One region of the Peribacillus sp. NJ4 genome, then DNA from elsewhere that is predicted to be linked to it. Evidence: riboswitches for the same ligand, from Rfam matches in the RefSeq annotation. Region 1 holds a riboswitch; the other holds the start of a gene.
What was found. Region 1 has a riboswitch for glycine ahead of QUF94_RS23760 (amino acid permease). Riboswitches for the same ligand answer to the same signal wherever they lie in the genome.
Positions count from the first base shown of each region.

Region 1 (5,846 bases):
TTTTTTTAACGAATGTTTTTGGTCCATCCAAGCTTTTTCACCCCCCCTTATTTAATGGGGGTATGCTTTGAGGGAACTTAAACGTATTGTATGGATCATACATACCTCGTTTTCACTTCTCGAAGCCGTTTGAATTTTTCTCCATAGTACGCAGTTGGCCAATCTTTGATGAGAGTATCCGGCCAATTCACGTAGTCACCGGTAGTAAATGGTGACAAGGCGTGCTTCAGGTCCTTGATCCACCGAATGTTTAGCCTCTCTTCGTCTGGATTGGTCCATGTAGCTAAATACTCCTGGACGATAATGGCATCGCGATAATAAAAAGCCGTTCATTTGGGTCCGCACGACCAGCGGCCCCTATGGATTGGTGCCAAATTGCTGCATTTTCATTTGGAGTATTTTCCAGAAAATGCTTCATCGCAGGTTCACTCGTGAATTCCAACAATTGATCCACAAAGGCAAAAAAAAAGCCCCTCTCAATCAAGAGAAGGGCTTTTTAAAAAGTATTTTAACGCTTTATGCTTTCGTACCTTATCCAGAAATCTCATCATCGGATTTAACATCCAATGGAGTTCGTTTATCCATTTTCAGCAGGTAATAACTTGCTACGACCAAGACTAGGAAAACGATCCCAACAATCAAGGAAATCCTGGTACTCGGATTGACCCACATACCAACCAGCACCATCAGTAAAAAGGCAATTGTCGCATAGTTACTGTAAGGGGCCAACGGCATTTTGAACGGATGTTTTTCCATTTCAACAGCATTTACCTTTCTGAATTTAAGCTCACTGATAAGTAAGACAAACCATGGAATCATCCCGGGTAAAACACTCGCACTGTACACATAAAGGAATAATTGCGGCGGTGCAAGGTAATTCAGGATAACCCCGATGCCCAATCCTAATAATACAGCGATCGTACAATATGCCGGCACTCCATTTTTAGATACTTTTGCAAAGATTTTAGGAGCTTGGCCATTCAATGCTAGAGTGTAAAGCATACGCCCTGCACTGAAAATCCCACTGTTGCATCCAGACATTGCGGCAGTGATTACGACAAAGTTAATGATGCCTGCCGCTGCAGTGATACCGATTTTAGCAAAGGTTGAAACGAATGGACTTCCGATGTCATCCAGTTTATCCCAAGGATAAACCGTCACGATGACGAAGATAGCGCCAATATAGAAAATTAAAATGCGCCATATGATTGATTTGATCGCTTTTGTTACGGTCTTTGTTGGATTTTTCGCTTCTCCGGCTGTGATGCCGATAAGCTCAACGCCTTGATAGGAAGCCACGACAAGGGAAAGCGCAAAGAAGAATCCTGTCCAACCTCCCGTAAAGAAGCCGCCATTTGCCCAAAGATTCGATAATCCAATCGCATCCCCCCCATTCCCTATTCCAAAGAAAATAAGGCCAAGACCGGCAATGATCATCAATATAATCGTAATTATTTTTATAAGCGCAAACCAAAACTCAAATTCCCCGAAAGATTTTACGGAAATGAGGTTGGCCGCCCCCAAGATGATCATGGCGACCACACCTGGTATCCAAGCTGGTAACTCCGGGAACCAATACTGCATATACATTCCAACGGCGATGATTTCGGACATTCCGACGATTACCCATTGAAACCAATTGCTCCAAGCAGTCATATAACCTGCCAAAGGATGTATATAGCTGCTCGCAAAGGTTGCAAAAGAACCTGTAGTCGGTTCTAAATATAGCATCTCCCCCATAGAGCGCATAATGAAAAATATAAATATACCTGCGATGGCATAAGCGAGCATTACAGAGGGCCCGGTCCATTTGATCGTGCTCGCCGATCCCATGAATAACCCAACCCCGATGGTTCCGCCCAAGGCTATCATTTGAATATGACGTGCCTCCAGCCCTCTCTTTAATTCCTTATTTGACATGTTTAACTCCCCCAGATGCAATATTAGCGGCAATGATATTAATATCCTTTCCACCAATCGACTCTCTATTATTATTGCGGTTAAAAATGCTTTATCCTAATCATTTGCATAACACTTTAATTTTGTTTTCTTATCTTATAATAGTAAATATTCTGTAAAAATACAAATGTATTTTTCAAATAAACAGTTGCCAAAAATATCTTGTTGATATTCCCAATCAAAAATTATCATTTTAAAAAAGTGATGATCAGTATTTTATAATAGTGATAGTACAAAAAGAGCAGGAAACAATCACTTCTGATCGGAGCCCATTCAAACCTTCGCAAGTGAATGTTTATAAAAATTTAAACCATTTCAAGAAGTGTTGTAAATGCAAAAATTTGTTGACCTCCGAAAAAATAAATGATAGAATTCCAATATTATTTTATAAGTATAATGAACGATTCAGCAGTGGAAGATTATCACTGACTGACATTTTCACACAACCGCATACAAGCAAGCGATGAACGCTATGGATGACACTATAGCAGGAGCAGCTTCTGGAGAGACTGTACAAGATGCAGCGCCGAAGGATTCACAATCTCAGGCAAAAGGACAGAAGAGTAACGAATGATAAATTGTTATTCTGAACCCTTTAAGAGATTGGTATTATCCAATCTCTTTTTTTATTGTCCACTTTGTGATTGGACGGAAACAACACTCGTGAAAAAAACCATTGGGAAATGCAAGCTGGGCGAAAAATCACGTCCCTCTCTCCAAGACCAAGCAGGTTTGAAATCATTCACTATCAAGACCATAAAAGACGGGGGCGTACGAATTGGCTAAACAGGAATTAAAAAGAGATTTAAAAAATCGTCATGTACAACTGATTGCAATAGGAGGAACCATTGGTACCGGTTTATTTTTAGGATCCGGAAAAGCCATACAATTGGCAGGTCCATCCATCATCTTCTCCTATCTGATAATAGGGATTGCTTTGTTTTTTGTGATGAGGGCCCTAGGCGAATTGCTCTTATCCAATGCAGGGTATACGTCATTCACTGAATTCGCAACCGAATATGTCGGTCCATGGGCTGGCTTCGTGACCGGTTGGACCTATTGGTTCTGTTGGATCATGACCGCAATGGCCGATATCATAGCTGTTGGTGTCTATATACAATACTGGTTCGATATCCCTCAATGGATTCCGGCTCTAATATGCCTGGTCATCCTGTTAGGATTGAACCTATTGACCGTTAAGTTATTTGGCGAATTGGAATTCTGGTTTGCCATCATTAAAGTAATCACAATCATCGCCTTGATCATCGTAGGTATCATCTTATTGATCATCGGCTTCAATACCAATACCGGAACGGTTTCCCTAACGAACCTATGGAACCATGGAGGCATGTTCCCTAATGGAATCTCCGGATTCCTATTATCTTTACAGTTGGTCGTCTTCTCCTTTGTAGGTGTCGAATTGGTCGGGGTTTCCGCAGCAGAAACGGCGAACCCGAGAAAGAACATTCCGTCTGCCATCAATAAAATACCTGTCCGGATTTTACTTTTCTATGTGGGTGCCATATTCGTCATTCTCTGCGTCAACCCATGGACTCAACTGGATTCCACGAGCAGCCCATTTGTAGAGGTCTTTGCGTTAATCGGCATTCCTGTAGCTGCCGGGATCATCAACTTCGTCGTTTTGACATCTGCTGCTTCTGCATGCAACAGCGGTTTATTTTCAACAAGCCGAATACTCTATACGTTAAGCAGGAATGACGAAGCCCCTGCCAAACTGAAAAAATTAAATAAACAGGCTGTTCCAAGCAATGCCTTGTTTACATCAACAATCGTTGTATCACTTGGGGCATTATTAAGCAAACTGATACCGGAACAGGCATTTACCGTTGTGACGACCATCAGTGCCATCTGTTTCATTTGGGTATGGAGCATAATCTTGATCTCCCATATCAAATATTCGAAAACAAGGCCTGACCTAAGAGCCGAATCAACTTTCAAGGCTCCTTTTACACCCTTTATCAATTACGTCATTTTAGGATTATTCCTGTTCATCCTTATCGTTATGCTATTCGCTGAAGCTACACGGCTATCACTGCTCATGACGCCAATCTGGTTCATACTCTTGGTGATACTATATAACTACCAGAAAAAAAGATAGAAAACGGATAAAGCCTTGAACTCAATATGAATTCAAGGCTTTATCCATTTCAACAAACACTTCAACTTTCCATCAGTGGACTCGGTTGCTAAAAATATATCAAGCAACCACATTAAATTTTATATCGAAATAGTGTAAGCTAATATATATCATCGGAACTTGTAAAAGAAGGGAAATCAATCATGTATGAATTTCCCTTCCCCGTTTGGTTCACCCATCCATCAGTGGTATTAAAGAAAAACCCCCATTGGTGGACGTTTCACTTTATTTAATACGGAGGGGTTTGTTTAATGAAGATTATATATATCCTTACTCTAGTTCCTTTCATAGGCATACTAGGATTTCTACCTTTTGTTAATAGAATAGAACCTTATGTATTAGGGATGCCTTTCAATATGTTCTGGATGGCTATGTGGGTGGTCCTTACCTCTGCCATCTTGGGCATCATGTATAAGCTGGATCCCAGGAATCGGGAAGGTGACCAGGAATGAATATTGCTCTCTTAATCATTTTAGCATTTTTACTTCTGTCGATATTTTTAGGCATTCGCTCTTCAAAAGGAAAAGATATGGACTTGGAACAATGGACGGTGGGCGGACGTGGTTTTGGTGCAATATTCGTCTTTCTGCTGATGGCTGGGGAAATCTATACGACCTTCTCCTTCCTTGGCGGCAGCGGCTGGGCTTATGGAAAGGGCGCACCCGCTCTATATGTTCTTATTTACATTACTTTGTCTTACGTATTATCCTATTGGCTCCTTCCGGAAATATGGAAATATGCCAAAGAAAATAAACTGATGTCTCAATCCGATTTCTTTGTAAGCAAATATAAGAGTCCTAGTTTAGGAATTTTGGCTGCGCTTGTCGGTGTGGTGTCGATGATTCCAGTGATCGTCGTGCAGCTGAAAGGTTTGGGGATCATTGTATCAGAAGCTTCTTATGGTGCCATCTCAATGTCTGCGGCGGTTTGGATGGGGGCGATCAGCCTTACCATTTATGTGATGATATCCGGTATACACGGTTCAGTTTGGACAGCAGTCATTAAAGATATCATGATGATTGCCATTATAGGATTCTTAGGGATTTATCTGCCCATTCATTACTTTGGTGGATTTCAGCCGATGTTTGAAGCGATTGATTCGGCAAAACCCGGTTTTCTAAAGTTCCCTGAGCAGGGACTTAGCGTATCATGGTTTATCTCCACGGTAATATTGCTCGTATTCGGTTTCTATATGTGGCCCCAAGTTTTCAGCGCTGTTTATTCAGCGCGCAGTGGGAAGGTATTTCGAAAAAATGCCATCATCAGCCCTTTATATACGCTCATGCTGTTATTCGTCTTTTTTGTAGGGTTTACAGCTATATTGAAAGTGCCTGGACTCGTTGGGGCAGATGCAGACCTCTCATTGCTGCGCCTTTCGATCGAGACCTTTGATCCATGGTTCATAGGCATAATCGGCGGAGCTGGATTGCTGACCGCATTGGTGCCTGGATCCATGCTTTTGATGAGCGTCGCTACACTGCTCGCGAAAAACGTTTATAAGGAATTCGCACCTACAGTATCCGATCGGCACGTTGTAAGATTGGCAAAGTTCCTTGTTCCCATCATTGCCCTTATAGCCGTCTACTTCACCTTAAACGGCGGCGAAACGATGTCGGCATTAATTCTCATGGGATACAGTCTCATTACACAGCTATTCCCTTCCCTTCTCTTTAGTCTGAAGAAGAATAATCCAATCAATAAATATGGCGCAATCGCCGGCATCGTCACT
Region 1 is NZ_JAUCFQ010000001.1:4,750,977-4,756,822, forward strand. Features, by position in the region: gene QUF94_RS23745 (BBE domain-containing protein) at 96-191, opposite strand; gene QUF94_RS23750 (hypothetical protein) at 284-454, opposite strand; gene QUF94_RS23755 (amino acid permease) at 532-1,920, opposite strand; glycine riboswitch at 2,450-2,528, shown strand; gene QUF94_RS23760 (amino acid permease) at 2,738-4,078, shown strand; gene QUF94_RS23765 (DUF3311 domain-containing protein) at 4,369-4,569, shown strand; gene QUF94_RS23770 (sodium:solute symporter family protein) at 4,566-5,846, shown strand, end outside.

Region 2 (5,846 bases), 2.8 Mb from region 1:
TTCCCGATGGTCATGATTGTAGCGAGTGTTTTCATCATGTTCACGATATTAATGATCGATCAGTTTATCATCGATAAAATGTTTTATAAAGAAGTGGAAGAATCGCTTGTGGCCGATCATCTTGTCCACCTTGCCGTTAAGGATGTGACGTCAGAGTGGGGGGAAGAGGTCCCGGAAATCATCCAGGGGGAAATTTTATACCCCAATGGTACGGTGCGATATTCCTTAATGGAGGAAGACGGTCCTTACGTCTATATAGAATTTTCATCGACGACTAAAAATGACCGAAGGGGTAGGGTCATCATTCAATACGATACAGAAGCGGGGCGAGTGATACAATGGATAGAAAAGCAGGCTGTGTAATACGTAAAATACACAGTCTTTTATAAAGGTTCAATCATGTTCAAGCGATAGATTCGCGTGTTTAGGGAACAAGTGAAGGAATAAAACAAGCGTAAACCGGGCATACTTTGTTTAGGGTGATTTTTATATGTCTACAAACGCTTATATTAAATATCTGACGCAACAGCTTGTCGAATATTTTAATCTGACCAAAAAAGAACGAAAAGAAAAGCGACGTCATAGAAAAGAGGATAAAAACCATGGTATGTCCCATTGGTTTGGCATTGTCCCTTTTGCTTTGTCGATGTTCTTAAGGAAAAATATCAAGAAATAGAACAGATGTCCTTAAATTAGGACATCTGCTTTTTTATTAAGGATCCTATCCCAACGCCCTATCTGAAAGGTAAAATAAACCTCCATTGATGATGGATATTCGGATGTTCGGTTCATATTGTGCTTTTAAGGCTTCTTTTTCGGTAAAATAGCTCTCACTTTTTTCGTCCATATCCTTGTAAAAATGCTCCAATAAATTCAAGTCATTCTGCCAGCGAAGCATTGCTTCTTCCGCCCAAGAATGGTCATCATCCTCGAAACTGGTTCTGATGTATGTATCCAGTCTTGCCAATCCACTCTTGGGCATGATGAGCGGTGAAAGCGTAAAGGAATAATCCGGAATTTTTGGGGTGACCTTAACCGGTAAAACCCGATGGTGAAAGCTTTCCATGATCTCGCCTGAGATTAAATTCAATCCGATGGACATAAATGTATCTTTTTTACGATCGCATTGATAGGATATTTTCACATTAAGGGTTAGCCAAGGAAACAATGGATTATTCCCGCCTTTTGATGGAGGAGTATCCTCAAAAAGTCTAGTATACCCTGCCAGATTTTTTGTTGATTGAATAATTTGATGAAGGCGAGGGGAGCCAAAATGAATCATTTCTCCCTTTAAATCGGGTGGAGAATGTTCTGGGTCGGTAATGAAAGTCATCTGGGCTGGGTTCGGAATGCCACCCGTTTTTTCTAGATAGTGCCAATAAAAGGGTCTGTTCATTAATTCTTTATCCATTTCAATTGTCAGTTGAACGGTAAGGTGGGTGGGTGTATTATCCAGTATTTCACAATCATTGGCTTTAAAGTAAGTTAATAAAAAATCATGAATTTCCCGTTGCTGCATGAACCTCACCTTCCTTCATGGATTGAGCGAATTGAATTAACGATGAAAAATTATCCATCTTGATTTTCATTTCGCCCTCTGTTTTGGACTCGCCGACTACATCAATTAAGTATTCTTCAATGTTGTTAATTTCCAGTTTGGTTAGAATATCATCCAGTTCACCAATTACTTTTTCAAATAAATTAATTTTTTCGTATAGTAACTTCAGAATATGTTCTTCAACTGTATTTTTCGTGGCAAAGTTATAAATCATGACATCTTCTTCCTGACCAAGCCGGTGAATCCGCCCAATTCTTTGCTCGAGTCTCATGGGGTTCCATGGCAGGTCAAAATTAATCAAGTGATGGCAAAACTGAAGGTTTATCCCTTCCCCGCCGGCTTCGGTTGCGATTAATACCTGTATTTTCTTTTGGAATAATTCGCGCATCCAGTCTTTCTTTCCACGCTTAAATCCGCCTCGGAAAGGGACTGAAGAAATCCCATTCTGTTGCAGGTACCATTGCAGATAAAGCTGGGTCGCTCGGTATTCGGTAAAGATAATCACTTTGTCATCAATTTTCTTGATCAGTTCCAAAGCTTTTTCAGCTTTGGAGTTCTGAACCGTTTCGTTCACTTTAGAAAATAAATCATCAAGCTTTGCCAAAAAGTCAGGGGAAGGCTGGTCGTATTTTGCTTTCATATTTTTTAAAGTATAAAAGACTGCCTCCCTGCTGCTGCAGGCTTCCCTTTGGAGAGTGAGAGCTGAAAAAGCGCTTCCTTTTGTTCCATCCGAAATAGGCTTGAATTTGGAAACGGCATCGTACAATGCCTGCTCGGTTGGAGAAAATTCAATGGTGATGGTTTCCACATGCCTTTTTGTCCATTCAATACCAGTATCGGCCCGCCGGTTTCGTATCATAACAGTGTTGACCAGTTCCTTTAGGTGTTCATCTTCAATTATGTTCCGGCCTTTCCCTTTATATTTTTCCGAAAAGAGTGAGGCATTTCCCAAGTGGCCTGGTTTCAATAACGAAACGAGGTGGAAAATTTCCTCGACTTTATTTTGAATGGGAGTAGCTGTCAGGAGTAAACAAAATTTCTTTTTCAGATTTTGGACGAATTCATAGTTCTTCGTCTTATTATTTTTAAGTTTATGAGCTTCGTCAATAATGATGAAGTCATATTCCTGATTGAAAATGATTTCACGATGTGGATCGCGTTTCGCTGTATCAATGGATGAAATGACCACATCACAGGAGTCCCAAACATAACTTTTTCTCTGAACGACTGCCGGAATATGAAACTTGGTATTCAATTCAAAAGCCCATTGTGTGACAAGTGAGGCCGGTACAAGGATCAATACTTTTTTTACAAGGCCTCTAATCATATATTCTTTTAGGATCAAGCCGGCTTCAATTGTTTTTCCGAGCCCTACCTCATCAGCTAAAATGGCCTTTCCATTCATCTTTTCCACCACTTGCTTTGCTGCTTCCAATTGGTGGGGGAGCGGGGTTAACTGCGGAAGGTGCTTGGGCGCCTGTAATCCCTCAAAATCAGGGATGATGAGATTTTCCTCCATTTGAACCGCCAACTTATAAAGCTCCCAATTTCCCCATGGACCATCATTTTCCATCTTTTGCAGAAACTCGTCATTCCATTCAGAATTGAAGGATATATTGATTTTCATAGAAATAACTCCCTCTTAAATCATAATTTCCTTAATAAAAGGTCAAAACCCGAACATTTCATATGTGAAGTAAGAAAAATATTTCTCCTCAAAAGATATTGCAGAGATAAGTTTCTTAGGGTAGGATATAAGTATATTTAGAAAATTCCAATTTCCAAACGCTGTAAAGAATCTTTGTATTTCGGTTTTGCAGTTCGCGTTTTCTTAGTATGCGCTACAGGCTCCTATTTTATCCAAGATACTGAAGGAGATCATTCAAATGGTTCCTGAAGTTTTAGGAGAGTTGGCAGAGAATGCATTCCATGATGCTCAAAGGTTTTACTAATGCTTAGGGCTTATTCGCTTACTTTCATTGGTAGACCATTTATATGCGGGTGAAGATAAGGGGAGAGACTACGGATGTAGCGCCGAAGGAGCAAACTTAGCAGTGAATCTCTCAGGCAAAAGAACTCTTATTGGACGCAACTCTGGAGAGCGCCGCCCATTTTGGGACGGCCACCAAAGGGGAAAACCTATTATATAGGTAAACTTTCAGGTTTCAGGACAGAGAAAAAGCTCAAACGGGCTTTCTCTGTCCTTTTTTGTGCTTTTTTCACATCATGAATCAGGATATCTGATGCGTAATGACAAGAAGCTTTGATAATGAAGCCATTTAAATTAAAAAATCTGAGGGGGGTCATTTTTTGACCAATTTAAAAAGAACACCACTATTTGAAGTTTATCGTGAATGCGGCGGTAAAACGATCGATTTTGGCGGTTGGGAACTTCCTGTCCAATTTTCGGGTATAAAGGACGAACATGAAGCCGTACGTACAAAAGCGGGGTTATTCGATGTTTCCCACATGGGGGAAGTTGATGTTAAGGGTCCTGGGAGCCTTTCCTTTTTACAGAAGATGATGACTAATGATATATCAAAGCTACAACAGGGCGGTGCCCAATATACGGCTATGTGCTATGAAAACGGCGGGACTGTTGATGATCTCATCGTTTATAAGAGGGCTGAAGACGACTATCTGCTCGTGGTCAACGCAGCGAATACAGATAAAGATTTCGATTGGCTGCAAGCTAATCTACCGGAAGATGTCCAAATCACGAATGTATCGAGTCACTATACACAGCTAGCACTTCAAGGGCCATCTGCAGAGAAGATATTACAAAAACTATCAGAAAATACTGCCTTAAGTGAAATTGGATTTTTCAAGTTCAAGGAAAATGTCATGATAAATGGTATCTCCACGATGGTATCCCGTACCGGATATACTGGTGAAGATGGTTTTGAGATATATAGCGACAGTGAAAACGGTCCTGCCCTTTGGAAGGCGATTCTGGATGCCGGAAAGGAAGAAGGGATTCAGCCGATTGGTTTAGGTGCTCGTGATACCCTGCGTTTTGAAGCGAAACTTCCGCTGTATGGGCAGGAACTTTCAGCGGACATCACCCCAATAGAGGCCGGGATCGGTTTTGCGGTAAAAGTGGATAAGGAAGCAGATTTTTTCGGGAAAGCCGTTCTTTCTGAACAAAAGGAGAAAGGGGCTCCCCGCAAGCTTGTGGGAATTGAAATGATTGACCGTGGCATTCCACGTCATGGGTATAAGGTCTACAGCGGGGACAAAGTCATTGGCGAGGTCACGACTGGTACCCAATCACCAACGTTGAAGAAGAACGTAGGGTTGGCACTTATCGATAAGGAATTTTCGGTGCTGGATGCGGAAGTCGAAGTGGAAATTCGATCCAAACGTTTGAAAGCCGTTATCATACAAACACCTTTTTATAAAAAACCACGTAAATAGAGGGGAATGGTCATTAGATGAAACATCGTTATTTACCCATGACAGAGCAAGATAAACAAGAAATGCTTGAAGTGATAGGTGTACCTACTGTTGAAGAACTTTTCAATGATATCCCTGAAAGTGTTCGTTTTCAAGGCGAATACGATATCAAGCCCGCTAAATCGGAACCTGCCTTAATGAAAGAATTATCAAAGCTTGCTGCCAAGAATGCGGATCTTAAAAACTATGCTTCCTTCCTTGGTGCGGGTGTCTATGACCATTATGCACCGGTCATCGTCGATCATGTTCTTTCCCGTTCTGAGTTTTATACGGCTTATACACCCTATCAGCCTGAAATTTCACAGGGCGAGCTTCAGGCCATCTTTGAATATCAAACGATGATTTGTGAATTGACGGGTATGGATGTGGCTAACTCCTCCATGTATGACGGCGGGACAGCGCTAGCTGAAGCAGCCATGCTTGCTTCAGGTCAGACACGACGCAAGAAGATTCTCATTTCAGGGACGGTTCATCCTGAATCAAGAGAAGTTGTTAAGACCTATGCGAAAGGACAACGCGTGGAAGTGATCGAAATTCCTTATAAAGACGGTGTGACGGATATGGCCGCCTTAAGGGAGTTGGTGAAAGATGATATTGCAGGAGTGATTGTGCAATATCCGAACTTTTTTGGCCGTATCGAGCCATTGAAAGAAATGGAAGAAATCATTCATGGCGTCAAGTCCATGTTTATCGTTTCCAGTAATCCGCTTGCACTGGGAGCCTTGACATCCCCTGGTGCCCTCGGTGCAGATATCGTAACGGGGGATGCTCAGCCATTCGGCATTCCAGCAGCATTCGGTGGACCTCATTGTGGATATTTTGCCGTTACGAA
Region 2 is NZ_JAUCFQ010000001.1:1,951,671-1,957,516, forward strand. Features, by position in the region: gene comGG (competence type IV pilus minor pilin ComGG) at 1-363, shown strand, start outside; gene QUF94_RS09810 (YqzE family protein) at 491-676, shown strand; gene QUF94_RS09815 (YqhG family protein) at 722-1,519, opposite strand; gene QUF94_RS09820 (DEAD/DEAH box helicase) at 1,497-3,185, opposite strand; glycine riboswitch at 3,560-3,647, shown strand; glycine riboswitch at 3,651-3,734, shown strand; gene gcvT (glycine cleavage system aminomethyltransferase GcvT) at 3,869-4,975, shown strand; gene gcvPA (aminomethyl-transferring glycine dehydrogenase subunit GcvPA) at 4,993-5,846, shown strand, end outside.
Region 2: another riboswitch for glycine. It lies ahead of gcvT (glycine cleavage system aminomethyltransferase GcvT); the one in region 1 lies ahead of QUF94_RS23760 (amino acid permease).